DNA from 4 places in the Ochrobactrum quorumnocens genome. Region 1 is predicted to be linked to each of the others. Evidence: predicted binding sites of a transcription regulator. Region 1 holds the regulator's gene; each other region holds the start of a gene.
What was found. The regulator LexA, encoded in region 1, represses DNA repair genes until DNA is damaged. The targets are predictions, from matches to a motif close to TGTTCNNNNTGTGTTCNG.

Region 1 (4,506 bases):
GTGATGCCATTTGCAGTCTTGAGTCTATTGTTGATGCCCCTGCAACTCGATTGGCTGCCATTACAGGTCATGGGGTTTGGCGTTCTACTTGTGCGACATATTGCGGAATTCGTCGCCAGCCTATCGCCCGATGGCAATCCCGGTGTCATGCCAGTCATCACGCTCATTCTCTGGACAGTTGCGCTTTTGATTGCTGTTGTTTTCACAACTCGGCTGCGGTTACTGGCGCTTCCATTCGTTGTGTTGGGACTGATCGCATTCATTCGGACGCCGATGCCTGATGTTCTTGTCAGTGAAGATGCGAAGTTTGTGGCGGTGCGACTGTCGGATGGGAATTTTGCTGTTAATCGCAGCAGGCCACCGCAATTCACAGCACAGAACTGGCAGACAGCCTATCTGGTTGAAACGTTTGTTTCTCCGCACATAATGAAAAAACAGCCCGTTCCCGTTGATGAGAACGCTTTCCTTTGTGAGGACGGCCTCTGTACCATTCCCCTTCGGGACGGTCGAATGCTAGCCTATACCACCCAGGAAGACATGCGCGAGGTCGCCTGTAATGTGGGGGATATTGTTATTCTTGCTATTGCCGGAAAAAAACTAAGCTGTGAGCGGTCCAACGCGCTCGTGATCGGCAGGCAAGAATTAGCCCTCAAAGGAACTCTTGAAATAAGATTTGGACAAAAATTAAACGCAGACAAAGTGGCTCAGGCAAAGTTTTTGGGGCAAGAACCAGTCAGTGAGGGTGAGGCTTATCGTTTCGCGCCTGCTGTACCTCGGAATATCAGCGACTATGCGGACAAACTGAGCTTTTCAGTCGATGCACCTACAAGACCTTGGCATCTCTATCGACTTTATTCACGAGCGGCGCGCGGCTTGCCTGATCGTGAGTATCGGAAGAAAGCTGGAACAGAAAATGCAATCGGCTCTGATCTTCCGCAATAATTCCGGAGCGTTTCTTTGATTTAACAAAAAACGCTCTAAGTTTTTATCCTAGCGCATTTCCTGTTTAAGATGAATCGTTAGAAATTCGCCTAACTGTTTGTTTTTACGCATATCTTTATACCAAAACCGGTTCCAACTTTTGGGAGATATGCTCTAGTGCGCATCTTGTCCGAAAAATGCTTTACACATTTCAGGATGGGTAGATTCAATAGTTGAGAGCGTTCTTCGTGCGCCCAAGAGGGCGCACGGCGCTCTAGTAGCGTCGGATCAGTCCGATCAGCTTGCCCTGCACACGAACACGGTCAGGACCGAATATCCGCGTCTCATAGGCAGGGTTTGCAGCTTCGAGCGCAATGGACGCACCTTTGCGGCGGAAACGTTTCAGCGTCGCTTCTTCGTCATCCACCAGTGCAACGATGATTTCGCCTGGATTGGCTGTATCGCCGCGCTTGATGATGACAGTATCACCATCGAAAATTCCGGCTTCGATCATCGAGTCGCCCTTGACCTCAAGCGCGTAGTGTTCACCTGCGCCAATCATTTCTGGCGGAAGGCTGAGCGAATGGGTCTGATTCTGGATCGCCGAGATTGGTACACCAGCAGCGATACGACCCATCACAGGGATGGAAACCATGGTCGATACGTCGTCATTGGCTGTTGTCGGAGCAGGGCGCGCAGGCACGGGGGCAGGTGGCACCTTGCCCAGACTGCCTTCAATCACACTTGGCGCAAATTTCTTTTGCGAATTCAGTCCGGGAGCAATGGAATCTGGCAGACGGAGCACTTCCAATGCACGTGCACGATTTGGGAGTCTGCGGATAAAGCCACGTTCTTCCAAGGCCGTGATGAGGCGATGAATGCCCGATTTCGAGGCTAGATCGAGAGCCTCTTTCATCTCGTCAAAAGACGGAGGGATGCCCGTCTCTTTAAGACGTTCATGAATGAACAGCAGAAGCTCGTGCTGTTTACGGGTCAACATGCGCTACACCCTCCAGACCAGAATCAAATAAAAACAAAACCAGAACGAACACTATATGTTCCAGTCTTGTTCTGCAATGGTTTTAAAATGATTAACGGACTGGCGGAATTGGATAGGTTCGTTACAGCATCAATATCAAGCACGATTCACCGGTCGCTGCAGCTGGTGCATTTTCATCTCTGATTAGCAGCGCATTGGAGCGGACTAAGGCAGAAAGCATCGACGAATCCTGGAGAGGAAAAGGTGTTGCGATCAATGTTCCATCAGTGTCCTGTTCGACTGTTGCCCGAACAAAATCGCGCCGGTGATCATTAGAATTCATCGCCTGACCAAGCTTTGCGGGACGAATATCTGCGGTCAAATCCGTGCCGGATAGCTTGGCTACCAATGGACGTAGAAATACGAGGCCGCAAACGAGGCTAGAAACAGGGTTTCCCGGCAGGCCGATGACGTGCACTGTTTTGCCTGAAACTGTCTTGCGGCCATACATCAGCGGTTTGCCGGGTCGCATAGCAATTTTCCAGAAATCGAGATCAACACCGCTGTTTTTCAACGCGCCATGCACGTAATCACGATCACCTACTGATGCGCCACCGATAGTGACAAGGATATCGATGCCATCGTCGAGCACTTGGCTTATCGCTGATTCGATTTTGGCGGGGTCGTCAACGATGATGCCCATGTCTTCAGGCTTGCCACCTGCGCGACGCACGATCTCGGCTATTCCCACGCTATTGGAGGCCACAATTTGATCAGGTCCGGGAATTGTTCCGGGTGGGACGAGCTCGTCGCCTGTGGCGAGAATGGCAATTCGCGGCTGCTTGAAAACAGAAATCGTTGCATTGCCGCTCGCTGCAGCAAGAGATAGCGCCGGGGCGTCAAGTTCGCATCCAACTGGAAGAACAGTGTCGCCGGGTGCAAAGTCGAGGCCCGCACGCCGAATGTGGCGGCCTTTATCGAGCCCTTGTTGGATCGTCAGTTTGTCACCAGAACGCTCGGTGTCTTCTTGAATGACGATGCAGTCAGCGCCAACTGGCATAGGTGCACCGGTGAAAATACGCACAGCTTCACCAGCGGCAAGCTTGCCTTCAAATCTTTTTCCAGCGGCCGATTCGCCGATCACTGTAAGTTCAATCGGATATTCAACATTCTGAGGCGCGATGAGCGCATAGCCATCCATGGCGGAACAATCAAATGGCGGCTGGAGTAGTTTCGCAGCGACCTGCTCGGCAACAACACGGCCTCCGGCTGAAGCAAGTGGTATCTGCTCAAAACCATGCGGCTCAGCGGCGCTTAGGATGCGGGCAAGTGCTTCATCGACCGGGAGAAGGGACATAGGGTTTCCTCTCGTCTGAATGTTCAGGCTTTCCAGTCGCCTGACTTGCCGCCGCTTTTTGCCGAAACACGGATGTCGGTGATCTCCATATGGCGATCAACTGCTTTGGCCATGTCGTAAATGGTCAGGCAGGTGACGGAAACAGCAGTCAAGGCTTCCATCTCTACACCAGTGCGGCCTTTAAGCTTTGCAGTAGCACGAATACGCAGACCGGGAAGTGTCAGATCAGGCTGGATATCAACCGATACTTTTGTCAACATCAGAGGGTGGCAAAGCGGAATAAGATCTGACGTTTTCTTTGCGGCCATAATGCCAGCGAGCCGTGCGGCGCCGATAACGTCACCCTTGGCTGCATTGCCTTCCAGAATAAGCGCCAGCGTTTCCGGCTTCATCCTGACTGCGCCTTCTGCCGTGGCCTGACGTTCAGTCTCAAACTTGTCCCCAACATCGACCATATGGGCAGCGCCTGTCTGGTCGATATGGGTGAGCTTGGTCGCCATATCTCAGGCCTTGCCGGTCAGAAGTTCGCGGGTTGCGGTCGCAACATCATCTTTGCGCATCAGGCTTTCGCCGATGAGGAAGGTGCCGATATTCGATTTTTCGAGACGCAGGCAATCATCATGGGTGAAGATGCCGCTTTCGCCGACCAGCAGGCGATCCGAAGGAACCATCTTTGCGAGACGTTCGGAAACCGCGAGGTCGACTTCAAATGTGCGCAGGTTGCGATTGTTGACGCCGACGAGGCGCGAAGAGAGCTTGAGCGCGCGTTCTGTTTCCTCTTCGTCGTGCACTTCAATCAATGCATCCATGCCGAGTTCAAATGCGGTTTCTTCAAGCGCCTTGGCGAGATTGTCATCGACGCTTGCGAGAATGATCAGAATACAGTCTGCACCCCAGCTGCGCGCTTCATAGACCTGATAGGTATCGAAAAGGAAATCCTTGCGCAGAGCTGGCAGAGAGCAGGCATCGCGTGCAGCCGTCAGAAACTCTGGTGCCCCCAGAAAGGATGGCTTATCGGTCAGCACGGAAAGACAGGCAGCACCGCCTTCTTCATAGGCCTTGGCCAGTGCCGGTGGATTGAAATCCGGGCGAATGAAGCCCTTCGACGGGCTTGCCTTTTTAATCTCGGCGATAAGCGCAAACTTGTTTGCAGCGCGCTTTGCTTCAAGTGCCTTCAAGAAGCCGCGTGTCGCAGGCTGATCCTTAGCCTGCGCTTTTACTTCTTCAAGTGGAAGGCGAGCCTTGGCGA
Region 2 (4,506 bases), on a different replicon from region 1:
CTTAAAGCGAAATTTCTGCGCGATCTGAACGCGAATGCCGATGGCGTTCTTGTGATTGAGCGACAAGGTGAGATTTGCGGCTGGGGCGCGCGCGTACCGAATTGCAATTACGTCTCCGATCTTTGGATTGATCCCGCCTATCACGGTCAGGGGTTGGGCGGCTTATTGCTTAATGCACTGTTGGCGCAGATTCTGCTTGATGGGTTTGCTGAAGCCGAAATTGGAACGCACGCTGATAATCTTCCGGCAATCGGGCTTTATAGAAAAGCCGGCTTCGCTATTTACCGAGAGGAAGAAGAGTGGTCTGAGAGCTTTGGTCGTCGGGTCGAAAAGGTTCGCATGAAGGCGAGCTTATAAAACTCCCGGAAAAGCTCCTCCTTAAAGCTCCATTGTCATTTGCACATATGCGCCTATCCTCTTGTAAGGAATCAATTTTCAGGAGGAGGGGCTTATGTGGATCATGCTTACTGATGTCAGCGGTGAAAGAGTTGCTGTGAATTTCAATCACGTTCTTTCCTATAACGCATATGGGACAGGAACCCGCATCGTAACGCTGAGCACCGATCTGACTTTCTTTGTTAAAGAATCAACCGAAGAGATTGAGAGCAGGCTCGGTATCGACGTGAAAAGCTGAGTATTCATAAAAAACGGCAACCCGGTTTGACGAGTTGCCGTTTTGATATTCACGCATTCTTATTCGAATGCACTCATCAGATGTCGAGTTCTTCCACGAAGGCAGCACGATCCTGAATGAAGCGAAAGCGGGCTTCCGGCTTGGTGCCCATCAGATCGTCGACCGTGTTGCGGGTTTCATCGATATAGTCTTCATCGACATGTACTCGCAAAAGCGTACGCTTCTTGGGATCCATGGTCGTTTCTTTGAGCTGCTCCGCGCGCATTTCACCTAGGCCTTTGAAGCGGCCGATTTCAATCTTGCCACGTCCTGTGAACAGCGTACGAAGCAATTCGTCCTTGTGCGCATCATCGCGTGCATAGGCGACTTTACCGCCCTGGCTAAGACGATAAAGCGGCGGTACGGCGAGATAGAGATGACCGTTACGAATGAGGTCCGGCATCTCCTGATAGAAGAAAGTAATCAGAAGCGATGCGATATGCGCGCCATCCACGTCAGCATCGGTCATGACGATGACGCGGTCATAACGAAGGTCATCTTCGCGATAATTCTTGCGCGTACCACTACCCAACGCCTGTACAAGATCGGCAATCTGCTGGTTTGCGGTGAGTTTTTCGCGGCCTGCACTCGCTACGTTCAGAATTTTACCGCGCAGAGGCAGGATCGCCTGATTGGAGCGATTGCGCGCCTGCTTGGCCGAGCCACCAGCCGAGTCACCCTCGACGATGAACAGTTCTGCGCCTGCGGCAGCATTCTGCGTGCAATCAGCAAGCTTGCCAGGAAGGCGCAGCTTACGCGTAGCACTTTTGCGGACAGTTTCCTTTTCCTGACGGCGACGCAGACGTTCCTCAGCGCGGTCGACAACCCACTCGAGCAAACGTGAAGCTTCCTGCGGCGAAGCTGTAAGCCAGTGGTCAAACGGATCGCGAATGACATTTTCCACGATACGCTGTGCTTCAACGGTCGCAAGCTTGTCTTTGGTCTGGCCGACAAATTCAGGTTCGCGGATGAAAACCGACATCATAGCAGCTGCCGAAATCATCACGTCATCGGTCGTGATGATCGAAGCACGCTTGTTGTTGGTCAGTTCTGCATAGGCTTTCAGGCCACGCGTCAAAGCGATACGCAGGCCCGCTTCGTGCGTGCCGCCATCGCCGGTCGGGATCGTATTACAATAGGAGTTGACGAAGCCGTCCCCGCCATACCACGACACCGCCCATTCAACTGCGCCATGCCCACCCTGTTTTTCTGTGCGGCCCGCAAAAATCTCACGGGTAACCTGATGTTCCTTGCCGAGCGATGCAGAAAGATAATCTTTCAGGCCACCTGGGAAGTGAAACACAGCCTTTTCGGGAGTTTCTTTTTTCGGGTCCAGGAGAGCTGGGTCGCAGCTCCAGCGGATTTCCACACCACCAAACAGATAGGCTTTCGAACGCGCCATGCGATAAAGCCGGTGCGGGTCGAAATGCGCGCTTTTGCCAAAAATATCCGGGTCTGGATGGAAGCGGACGCGCGTGCCACGACGGTTGTGTACCTCGCCGGCGTCTTCCAGACCACCCTGCGGAATACCGCGTGAAAAGCGTTGGCGATAAAGACGGCGATTGCGCGCGACTTCCACTTCCAAAACGTCGGAAAGCGCATTGACGACGGACACACCGACGCCGTGCAGACCACCGGATGTTTCATAAGCTTTGCCGTCAAACTTACCGCCGGCATGCAGCTTGGTCATGATCACTTCAAGCGTGGATTTTCCCGGCACCTGTGGGTGTTCATCCACCGGAATACCGCGACCATTGTCGCTGACGGTTATGAAGCCTTCAGCATCGAGGCTGACTTCAATGAAGTTGGCGTGGCCTGCAACCGCTTCGTCCATTGAGTTGTCGATGACTTCAGCGAAAAGATGATGCAGAGCCTTTTCGTCCGTGCCGCCGATATACATGCCGGGGCGCAAACGGACAGGCTCCAACCCTTCAAGAACGCGAATGGACGACGCATTATAGTCGTCACTTCCCGACGAAGCAGGTGGTGCCTTGGTGGCAACAGACGCGGGCTTTGGGGCAGATGGCAACGGCGTCGCTGCCGGCTGCGCAACAGGTCGCGGAGCGGGAGCCTTTTCAGACTGTCGCTCCTGCACCCGTTCGCGGGCATTGTTGACTACTCTGGAAAAGAGATCGTTATCGTCCATCTTTGTCCGAAAAGCTTTCTGTCTGAATCTACGATGGCCGCGTCATACACGCTTAAGCCGAAAATAGTGTGTCTGCGAATCACATAGATGATGCCACGGGAAATTACGAAAGGCGACTAAAGTTCGCCTTACGTTCTGCTTTTGCCGGGCTTTATCAAAGGGTTTTATTCATCCGCAACAGGATTTGCACCAGAAACGTGGCGAAAGTCAAACCGCACGCTTTTCCGGGGCTGATTAAGATGGAAACGAAGAGTCCATTCGCGTAAGCGCAAGGGTGGCGAGAAAATTGCGAGTGGTGAAATGCAGGGCAGGGCAGCGGTTGGCGTAGAAGCGCATGTGAAGGGCATGGCAATCATGGTGCTCTCGGTGTTGTTGCTGCCGCTTATGGATGCCATCGGCAAATGGCTTGCCATGATGGATAATATGCCGCCCGCAACAGTCACCTTTATGCGGTTTTTCATCCAGTCTGTGATGATGTTTTTGGTGTTGATCGTCATGGGCGGCTTCGCCGCGTTGCGCACGACGTACCTTACCGGCAATCTGGTTCGCGGTGCACTGATGGGGTTTGGCGGAACGTGCTTTTTCACCGCCGTCAAATATATGCCCCTGGCGGATGCTATGGCGGTGTTTTTCGCCGAACCACTTATCCTAACGCTGCTTTCTGCCGTTTTCTTGAAAGAAAAAGTTGGCTGGCGCCGCTTCAGTGCGGTCGGCATCGGGTTGATCGGTACAATGATCGTTATTCAGCCGAGTTTTGAGATTTTTGGGGCCGTATCGCTACTGCCATTGGCGACCGCTGTCACCTTCGCAATCTATCTTATTCTGAACCGCAAATATGGCGCTAAGGAAAGCCCTGTCGTCATGCAATTCTATGCAGGCATTGGCGGTGCATTTCTTGCAGGTCTGGCCATGGTACTAGGCACGGCCGTCGGCGTCGCGGATCTGACGTTCTTGCTGCCGTCCAGCCTGCAACCATGGCTATTGTTGCTTTTGCTGGGCACGATTGGCACGGTCAGCCATCTGCTGGTCGTGCAGGCGTTCAAGCTTGCGCCTGCATCGATGCTCGCGCCATTCCAATATCTGGAAATCGTCAACGCTGTTCTGGTCGGACTGATTGTTTTTGGTGATTTTCCGACGCCGTCAAAATGGTTCGGCATCGCAATCATTGTCGGGTCAGGCTTCTATGTCTTCATGCGTGAGCGGCGCGTAAAGTCGGTCTGATCTTACTTTGTCTGGCGAGGGCCGAAAACGCTTTCGAAGGCCTTGCCGAGCGCGACATCCACGTCGCCCATCACCACCGGCAGCCCCAGATCCACCAGGCTGGTAACGCCATATTCGGCGATGCCGCATGGGACAATGCCGCCGAAATGTTCGAGTTCCGGCTCGACGTTGATTGCGATACCGTGGAAACTGACCCAGCGACGCAAGCGAATGCCGATGGCTGCGATCTTGTCTTCGCACATGCCTCCATTGGCAAGCGGCGGCTTTTCAGGGCGTACAACCCACACACCAACGCGATCTGCACGTCGCTCACCCTTGACGTTGAATTGTGCAAGCGTCTCGACGATCCATTGTTCGAGCGCGGTTACAAATGCGCGCACATCTTCACGGCGTCGTTTAAGATCGAGCATGATGTAAGCCACCCGCTGGCCAGGGCCATGATAGGTATATTCGCCGCCTCGCCCGG
Region 3 (4,506 bases), 190 kb from region 1:
AAGCCGCAGTTGATCACACGGACGAATTGATATCAAAAATTCTTGAAACAGAAGTGTCTGTCGACAATTGGCGCATCCAGCGTGATATTAAGAAAGACCACACCAATCGTAGCATCGTAGAAATTGGTTTCTCCACCTTTTTCTTAAATCGTACCAACCGATCAGGTATCCTGAATGGGGGAATGATTGGTGGCGTACTACAAGCGGGCGAGTGGAAGTTAGATTGCAGATTCAATAAAGAGGAACTTGTTTCACGTATTAAACGAATTGGATTTTATAGGTCGCGTATTAACGTTACTAATCTCGATGCTTCCGTTTTCCTCACGGACCATCTCAGTAATGTGTATCAGAGGTGCCTGATTTACATTGACCCGCCTTACTACGTTAAGGGCGCTTATTTATATCAAAACCACTTTTCTCACGATGATCACGTTGCTTTAGCGGAACGAGTGAAAGCAATAAAGGATCACAAATGGTTTGTATCCTACGATAACGTGTCTGAGATAAAGAATATTTATAAGGATTGCGAGCAGGAAGACTTTAGTATTGGCTATAGCGCGCGCAATTACAGTAAAGGCGCCGAAGTGATGATATTCGGACCAGGTATGTCCCGCCCCAATAGCGTATTTTCTAATAAAGCTGAATATCGAGCAGTTAAAAAAGCCTCTGGATTTTGACCTAGCCTTAGTTCTGACGAAAAATAAACCCGCCCAGCATTGAACTGAGCGGGTTTTAGGGAGGACGCTGGCTTAGAAGCTGTGCGGATTGGATCAGCCAGCCAACGTAGTAAATGCGATCAAGGTTAATGCTGGGTAAGCGAAATATCTGACCGATACGCTTAAAGCGCCTTTAGCCCGCCACTCACAATGTACGTGATAGCCGCGGCCAATATGCCACCAATGACTATTCACATGTTATCCGGCCTTCTCAAGGCTAAAGTTTGCGCTACGGAGACGCACTCACGAACGACCGTGCCGCCCCGGTGTTTTGGGAAGAGCGCCGGGGCAACATAAAAAGCCCACCCAGCGAGATGACGGTGCTGGATGGGCCTTCATAATTGATATCCGGAGATCAACGCTCATAATCTTAACGCGGTTTTCTTTTCTGGCAAGCCCATGCCTCCAAAAGGTCAGATTATAGGCTTTGCCCGTTATTCGGGCATATTCGCTACAGCAGGCAGCTTTCGGTCCATGATGAGAACTTCACCGACTGGTTTCGCCTGCCCGCCACCAACGGTATAGGTCAGCGACACATCGCAGATCTTGAACGCCGAGAAGATTGATCGCACTTCAGGTGTATCGTTAAGGGAAATCAGGAAGCGTCCCTTTATATCCTGCATCCGCTTGGCGATCCTCTCGAAATCGTCACGGCTGAAGACGTTCTTGCCGTAATCATTTTCACAACCGAAATATGGCGGATCCATGTAGAACAGCGTTCCCGGAGTGTCATACCGATCAATGAATTCTGCCCAAGACAGATTTTCGATCTGGACGCCTGCGAGACGTTCGTGGATCTCTTCCAACAATACGCCAAGGCGGTTGACGTTGAAGCGAGCAGATCCGCCCGTATCTACGCCATAGTTGCGTCCGTTGACCTTGCCGCCAAATGCCAGACGCTGGAGGTAAAGAAACCGTGCAGCGCGTTCCAGATCCGTAAGCGTTGAGGCATCGCAAGCTTTGAGCCTCTCAAATTCCTTACGAGATGTGATCTGGAATTTTAGCGTTTCCATAAATTGCGGATAATGTCGCTGCAAGATCCGAAAGAGCGTAATCACGTCGCCAGACACATCGTTGATAACCTCACATTTGGCGATCAGCTGACGGCGGAAGAACACGCCACCCATACCAACGAATGGTTCTGCATAGACAGCGTGCGGGATTTGCTCGATGACAGATGTCACGCGCTGCGCGAGTTGCTTCTTTCCGCCAATGTAGCTCGCAGCCGGAGACACTGGACGAACGCTCGTAAAAGAAAAACCTTCTTGCATTTTTATTAACCTGTAGAGGCCAGTATGCCCGCGCCCGCAAGGGTCGGGGTGTGGCATTTGACCTACCGTCATGCCGGGCGGGCTAGACGCCAATCGAAGACCGCCGCTTTTCGGTGTTTTGCCACCGATAGCCACCCCGTTAAGGGCGGATTTCCACAACCGCAAAAAGGCGGATTGACTCTTATTCCAAATGAGAACATTTTAGGAACATATCCACATTGAGCGGAATATGTTCCTGTGCACCCCTGTGCGCGAGGCAGGTTTCGTTCGCCCTGTTTTCTGGAGTTTGTAATGCGTCTGCCGGAGGCGATTGAACGGCTATACCTCGATTTCGACGGCTTTTTCGCATCAGTCGAACAGCAGTGCGACAAGCGCCTGCGCGGCAGGCCGATAGGTGTGGTTCCATTTGAAGGCACAAACCGCACAGCAGTCATTGCATGCTCGAAAGAAGCTAAGGCGCAAGGCGTCAAGAACGTGATGCCGATCAAGGACGCATTGCGGGTGTGTCCGGATCTTGTACTTGTTCCGCAAAAGCCAGACCTTTACCGCCGAGCACATAACGCCCTGCTCTGCGAGATCGAAACGGTGATCGCCATCGACACCGCAAAGAGCATCGATGAACTGACATGCGTTCTCGATGACAGCGGAAAGCGAGATCCTGAATTGCTCGCAGCAAGGATAAAAGCTGCGATTGCTGACAACATCGGCCCATACATCACCAGTTCAATCGGCTTTGCCGCCAACCGCCAGCTGGCGAAGATCGCCTGCAAGGCTGGCAAAGAAGAAAGCAAGCGACACGGAAGCTATGGCAACGGCCTTGCGATATGGCGGCCCGCCTCGATGCCCGCGCCATTGCTTAAGGTCGAGCTGGAGGATATTCCCGGCATCGGGTCGAGCATGGCAAAGCGGCTTTATCGAAATCGGGTTTACAGCACCGAGCAGCTCTATGCGCTTCAACCGAAACACATGCGCAAAATCTGGAACAGCGTGAATGGCGAGCGGCTTTGGTATGCGCTGCACGGATATGACATCCAAGCGCCAGAGCAGCAGCGCGGCATGTTCGGCCACGGTCGAGTGCTACCGCCCGAAGCTCGCAAGATTGACGGCGCATATGAGATATCGCGCCTATTGCTCACGAAAGCTGCCCGTCGCCTGCGCAGAGAGAACTATTACGCCGGGGGCTTATGGCTCTGGCTGTCGATCCGTGACGGCTCATGGTTTGGCAAGCATCACCTTTCTGTCGTCAATGATGATCAAGCCATTTTATCCGGCCTGCATGCACTCTGGCAGAACGTCAGAAAAGACTTTCCGAAAGGCGTCGAGATCTTTCGGGTTGGCGTCACACTTTACGACCTGTCACCAGCCGACGAGCGGCAGATTGATTTGCTCGATAATGACGACGAGCTGCGCCAGAAATGGGAACGCGCCAACGGGGCAGTTGATAAACTCAACTCGAAATATTCCGGCACGATTGTCAGCATGGGTGAATGGAAACCACCGGCAGGCGGTCATGTCGGTGGCAAGATCAGCTACACGCGGATCCCTAGCGCCGAGGATTTCTGGTAATGGGAAACTGGAAAACAACAGTCAAGGTTGGCGATCTGGCAGACGATCAGAAGCTCGAATTGATATGCCGCAAATGTAACCGCCTCGCCTATACGGATCGAACAATGCTCTGCCAAGAAAAAGACCGCTCGCAACTTTATCTAGATGAGATCGAGAAAAAGGCCGTATGCAAACGCCGGGGCTGCAATGGACCGATGCGCCTATCCATGGTGCGCCTTAAAGAAATGAGCGGCTTTGTGGGTGGTTTAGCATGAGCGGTTATGGTGGTGATAACGGTCGCGTGTCCAAGCCCGGAAAGCTTTTTGAGCATTGGTGTGATGCTGAAGGCTGCAAGGCATGGGGATCCTTTGGATATAAAACCAAGTATGGGCAGCTCTGGTTTTGCCGCGCCCATAAACAAGAAGGCGAAGAGGCACTGGCTGGACGCCGGTAAAATGCGCGCTATTCTTCCTCAAGCAGGAGGAGCGCATGTGCAATCTATATAACATCACGACCAATCATGAGGCCATGCGCCGTCTGTTCCCGAAGTTCGGTGACGTGACGAACCGTGTTGATCCGCAGCTTGATGTGTATCCAGATTATCCGGCGCCAGTACTTCGGAACGTCGAAGCTGACGACCCAGAGCTTACGATGTTGCGCTGGGGCATGCCGACGCCCCGTGAGTTTCTGAAAACGGAAATCGATAAAGGCGTCACGAACGTCAGAAATCTAAAGTCATCCCATTGGCGGCGCTGGCAAGGCGTCGAAAGCCGCTGCATCGTTCCAGCCACTTCATTCTCTGAATACGGACAAGAGCCAGATCCGAAGACAAAGCGCAAGCCGCTGCACTGGTTCGCTCTCAACGAGGAAAAGCCACTCTTTGCATTCACCGGTATCTGGACGACATGGAAAGGTGTGCGGAAGAAGAAAGAGGGCCCGGTCGAGGTCGATATCTTCGCATTCCTGACAACCGA
Region 4 (4,506 bases), 1.1 Mb from region 1:
GAGCGACACATGACATCGCTCGCCTTGCGCACTTCCTCATGCAGTTCGTCGTCAATTTTCACAATGCCCATAGCCCTACCCAGTTAAGTGATCCGTATGCGAAATATATATGTTTCGTATATACGCGTTTATCAGGTTTTCTCAATCATCGTTGTATCATAAAATGAATTGATTTTAATATGGCGCCATACTATATGGTGCCGTATGGATATTATAGAGCAAAAACATCACGCCCTGTTGAGCGAACTGAAACGTCGGAACAGCCCTTCTATGGGCGACCTCAAAACCTGTTTTGAGGTCTTATCTCTAGCTGCGGCAATAGACCGGGATTGCGCCAATAGGCTCGCGCCCCACAAGCTTTCTGAAGGTAAGTTTGTTCTGTTGTTTTTGTTGCAGAACGCACCTGATGGCCTTTCTCCGCACACACTTTCAGAGCGCGCGGGTGTAACACGCGCGACGATCACCGGCCTGCTGGATGGGCTGGAGCGGGATGGCTTCGTCAAGCGTCATTCCGACATGCAAGATCGCCGTAAGCTGACTATCCAGCTGACTCCCGAAGGCGCCCAACTGGCGCAACAGCTTTTCGATGAGCATACGACGTGGATTGCAAGCCTGATGAGCGATCTTTCTCTCGGCGAACAACAACTTCTGAGCACATTGCTACGTCGCATCTGGAGCCGCACCGATGCGGGACGCTCTTTCAAGATCAACGACACCTTAAGGGAAATGACATGACCTATTATCTCGCCGAGCTTTATTCTCCGAAATCGAGCTGGCACGCACTGAGCCCTGAAGACAGGCAAGCCTTCTTTGAAAAAGTCGGCGTAGGTATGGGTGGTCTTGCAGCTCTTGGTATCGAAGCCCTGGCTCTAGGTCCCGTTGATGCAACAAAGCCTTATGCACCGAAACAGAGCTTCTTTGCCATCTGGCGTTTTCCAGACGAAGCAGCACTCGATATGTTGATTGCCGGAATCACTGCTACCGGCTGGCACGATTATTTTGACACCATCAATGCAACAGGCGCAGGCACTGATCTTCCCGGCCATCTTGCGCAATTGGCAGCTGTGCCTTTCAAAGAAGCAGCCTGACCTGATAGATCCGCGGCTATAAATGCTCCGCCTTAGGGTCCAGACTCAATTGAGCCACCATGTGACGATGGCAGCGATATAGCATGTGGCTGTAAAGTTCAGCATGAGCTTGTCATATCGTGTCGCGACCCTCCTCCAGTCCTTGAGGCGGCAAAAGGTGCGTTCGATGATGTTTCGGCGGCGGTAGGCAATTGGGTTGAAAGGTTTGATCCGCTTACGGGTCGGATTATTTGGAATGACCGGTTCAGTGCCGCGAGCTTTGAGAAAATCGCGTAACGCGTTGCTATCGTAAGCCGTATCGGCAGCGCACAGGTTGCTTGGCGGCAGTGGCTCAAGCAGTGGGATGGCAATGGGAGCGTCACCGCGCTGCCCAGGGGTTATTCTCAGTGCGACTGGGCGGCCACAACCATCGACAACAGCATGTATTTTTGTCGATCTGCCGCCTCGCGATCGACCGATGGCTTGAGCTTCCGCCCCCCTTTTCCGCCAGCAGCAGATCGGTGCGCCTTTGCGGTGGTGCTGTCGATCATGTGAATGTCGCGATTGGTCGTCTGCACCAGTGCTTCGAATAGTTGCCGCCATATGCCTTTGGCAGACCAACGATGGAAACGATTGTAGATGGTTGTCGAGGGACCGTAGACAGCGGGGCAATCCTGCCACCGACAGCCAGTGCGCAGCACATGGATGATGCCGCTAATCACCCGGCGGTCGTCAGTTCGATGCGCGCCGGGTTGGTTCGTTGGAAGCAAAGGAGCGATCACTGCCCATTGCCGATCATCAAGCCAGAATTCTCCTGCCATGCTCCAAAACTCCCGTTATCAGGAGAGTGAATCATGAAGAAGTAATTTGATCAAATGTTTAATTGGGTTTGGAGCCTAGAGAGGCTATCTGATAAAACCAGATCGAAATACCCTCTAAAACGGAGCATTTTTCTTATCCACATTTCCTCACAGCTGATGCCGCTTGACTCTTGCTTCACACGATTCAATACTAGAACATATAGAGAACAAACGATGGAATCTAAACGTGAGCGGCATCGACATCGCGGCGTTGCGGCGCATGGTTACGGCCATTGAAGGCAACGACCCACAAGACAGTTTTGCAAATGAGGCACTCACGGGCTTCGGACGTGCGCGCAGCTTCACACTTGGTTTTCCCGGTACAGATGATGCTTTTCCGCATGGTCTTGCAGGCGATGCGCTGCATGAGGTTTTTGCTGAAAACCCCAGCGCACATATGGCGGCAACTGGCTTTGCACTGGCGCTTGCGTTGCGGGCTTCGCAGGCACAAAGGCCGATCATATGGATCGAGGAAGAAAGCGCATCAAACGAATATGGCGGACTTTATCCTCCGGGCCTTCATGCCTTCGGTATTGATCCGTCGCGTCTTTTGATTGTGCGATGCCCCACTGCACAAGACGTGTTGAAGGCGGCGGGTGATGTATTGGAAGCAGGCAACGGCAGCAAGGCAGCGTACCTCGTTGCGGGCATCGTTGCCTCAGTGACAGGCAAACCGAAGTGTCTCGATCTCACAGCCTCGCGCCGTCTGCTTCTAGCGACCGAGACGGCCCAGCTTCCAGCGATTTTACTGCGTAGCCATCGGAGTGCAGTGCAAAGTGCCGCTGTCAGCCGTTGGCGTATAGCCCCTGCTCCGTCGCAGACCAGTGGGGCAAATGCGCCAGGAAAACCTGCCTTTGCAGCCGTTCTGGAGCGGAATCGCCACGGCACATGTGGTCAGTGGATCATGGAATGGAACAATGAAACCCTTGAATTTGGTGCAAGAGAAAGAGCAGGCCGAGCGTTCGTTCCTCGCACTCTGGTTCCCCTTTCTGCCGACGGATCGGTTACGCCGCGTCGCATCGCCTGAAGCTGTGCGTAATCTGCCGCTTGTCGTCACTGAACGCACCGCCAATGCGCTACGAGTGACAGCAGTGGATGCAGCTGCAGCCACGCTCGGCATCTTTCCCGGCATGGCGCTGACTGATGCACGCGCACGGGTGGAGATGCTTGATGTGGCACCTGCCATGCCGGAGCGCGATGCAGCTCTCGTCAATCACCTTGCTCATTGGTGCGAGCGTTACACGCCACTTGTGGCGTTCGACCCGCTGCATGGTTTGATGCTTGATATTACGGGTTGTGCCCACCTCTTCGGTGGGCTTGCAGCCATGCGTATTGATGTGACGAAGCGCATGGAACGAGCAGGCTTGTGCGTACAGGCAGCGATTGCCGATAATGCTTTTGCCGCACGGCTTCTGGCGCGCGGAACCAAAGGCGGTGTGTTTGACCTGGCACAAGCCGATGCGCTTTTGCCTCGCCTGCCGCTTTCTTCCCTTGAACTGGCAGAGGCCAGTGAGACGGGTCTCAAACGTGCAGGCCTCAAGCGCCTTGGCGACGTCATGCAGCTTCCGCGCTCTGCCCTTACGGCCCGTTTCGGTCCTGATCTTGCGGCCAAGCTTGACCGACTGGCACGGCAGACGCGCGCGCCGATTTCGCCACTGCGTATGATGTCGCTTGCCACTGTCGAGCACAGGCTTTCGGAGCCGATCACCGTCATGGAGCTTATTGAGCAGATATTACAGGAACTGGCACAGGAACTGTTCGCGAGGCTTGAAAAAGACGGTAAGGGCGCAGTCCTCATTGAAGCATCTTTTTTTCGGGTGGATGGTCAGGTTCGCCATATTCGGATTGAAACGGGTCAGCCTTTGCGCGACATCCGGATTTTCTGGCGTCTTGCGCGCGAGCGGCTGAATGCGCTGACAGATCCGCTCGACGCGGGTTTCGGCTTCGACATGATCCGGCTTGCCGCCCTTCGCAGCATCACACTCGCGCAGCATCAGACCGGACTTGATCAGCACGAAGAAGACGATGCCGGCTTCAGCCAGCTCATTGATCGATTGTCAGCACGGCTGGGTCCACAGCGCGTTCTGGTCACATTTCCACGAGATACCCATATGCCAGAGCGTGCCTTTGGCCTGCGAGCTGCTCTTCATTCGACGCGTCAAAATGAGGCAAGTTATCAAAGTGCTGCCGTCCTGCCAGGCGATCCGCCTGCACGACCTATAAAGCTGTTTCATCCACCACAGCTGATTGAGACAACAGCCGAAGTACCCGACAGTCCACCCTCGTTCTTCATATGGCGTCGGGTCCGTCATCATGTGCGTCTTGCCGAAGGACCTGAGCGGATAGAACAGGAATGGTGGCTCTCTATCGGTCAGACAGCCCAGGACTTGCGCGATTATTATCGGGTTGAAGACGAAGACGGCCAGCGATTCTGGATTTTTCGCGAGGGGCTTTATGTGGGCGATAACCTGCCACGCTGGTTCCTGCATGGGTTATTCGCATGATAAACCGCTATTATGAAATGGCTGCGACCTCCAATTTTTCATTCCTCAGTGGTGCATCGCATCCGCAGGAACTGG

Region 2: the regulator LexA is predicted to act here: its motif matches at 2,940-2,957, upstream of parE (DNA topoisomerase IV subunit B).
Region 3: the regulator LexA is predicted to act here: its motif matches at 2,180-2,197, upstream of CES85_RS14480 (Y-family DNA polymerase).
Region 4: the regulator LexA is predicted to act here: its motif matches at 2,080-2,097, upstream of CES85_RS09815 (ImuA family protein).

Annotation. Positions count from the first base shown of each region.
Region 1 is NZ_CP022604.1:1,217,768-1,222,273, reverse strand. It holds partial or broken gene CES85_RS15375 (ComEC/Rec2 family competence protein) at 1-942, shown strand, start outside; gene lexA (transcriptional repressor LexA) at 1,196-1,921, opposite strand; gene CES85_RS15365 (molybdopterin molybdotransferase MoeA) at 2,043-3,257, opposite strand; gene moaC (cyclic pyranopterin monophosphate synthase MoaC) at 3,281-3,757, opposite strand; gene trpC (indole-3-glycerol phosphate synthase TrpC) at 3,761-4,506, opposite strand, start outside.
Region 2 is NZ_CP022603.1:109,269-113,774, forward strand. It holds gene CES85_RS00660 (GNAT family N-acetyltransferase) at 1-357, shown strand, start outside; gene CES85_RS00665 (hypothetical protein) at 452-634, shown strand; gene parE (DNA topoisomerase IV subunit B) at 711-2,819, opposite strand; gene CES85_RS00675 (DMT family transporter) at 3,120-4,040, shown strand; gene lipB (lipoyl(octanoyl) transferase LipB) at 4,043-4,506, opposite strand, start outside.
Region 3 is NZ_CP022604.1:1,026,564-1,031,069, reverse strand. It holds gene CES85_RS14490 (DNA adenine methylase) at 1-677, shown strand, start outside; gene CES85_RS14485 (DNA adenine methylase) at 1,151-1,987, opposite strand; gene CES85_RS14480 (Y-family DNA polymerase) at 2,279-3,553, shown strand; gene CES85_RS14475 (hypothetical protein) at 3,553-3,807, shown strand; gene CES85_RS14470 (hypothetical protein) at 3,804-3,986, shown strand; gene CES85_RS14465 (SOS response-associated peptidase) at 4,022-4,506, shown strand, end outside.
Region 4 is NZ_CP022604.1:77,301-81,806, reverse strand. It holds gene CES85_RS09835 (ParD-like family protein) at 1-71, opposite strand, end outside; gene CES85_RS09830 (MarR family winged helix-turn-helix transcriptional regulator) at 205-735, shown strand; gene CES85_RS09825 (DUF6616 family protein) at 732-1,088, shown strand; partial or broken gene CES85_RS09820 (IS5 family transposase) at 1,203-1,888, opposite strand; gene CES85_RS09815 (ImuA family protein) at 2,115-2,954, shown strand; gene CES85_RS09810 (Y-family DNA polymerase) at 2,845-4,431, shown strand; gene CES85_RS09805 (error-prone DNA polymerase) at 4,428-4,506, shown strand, end outside.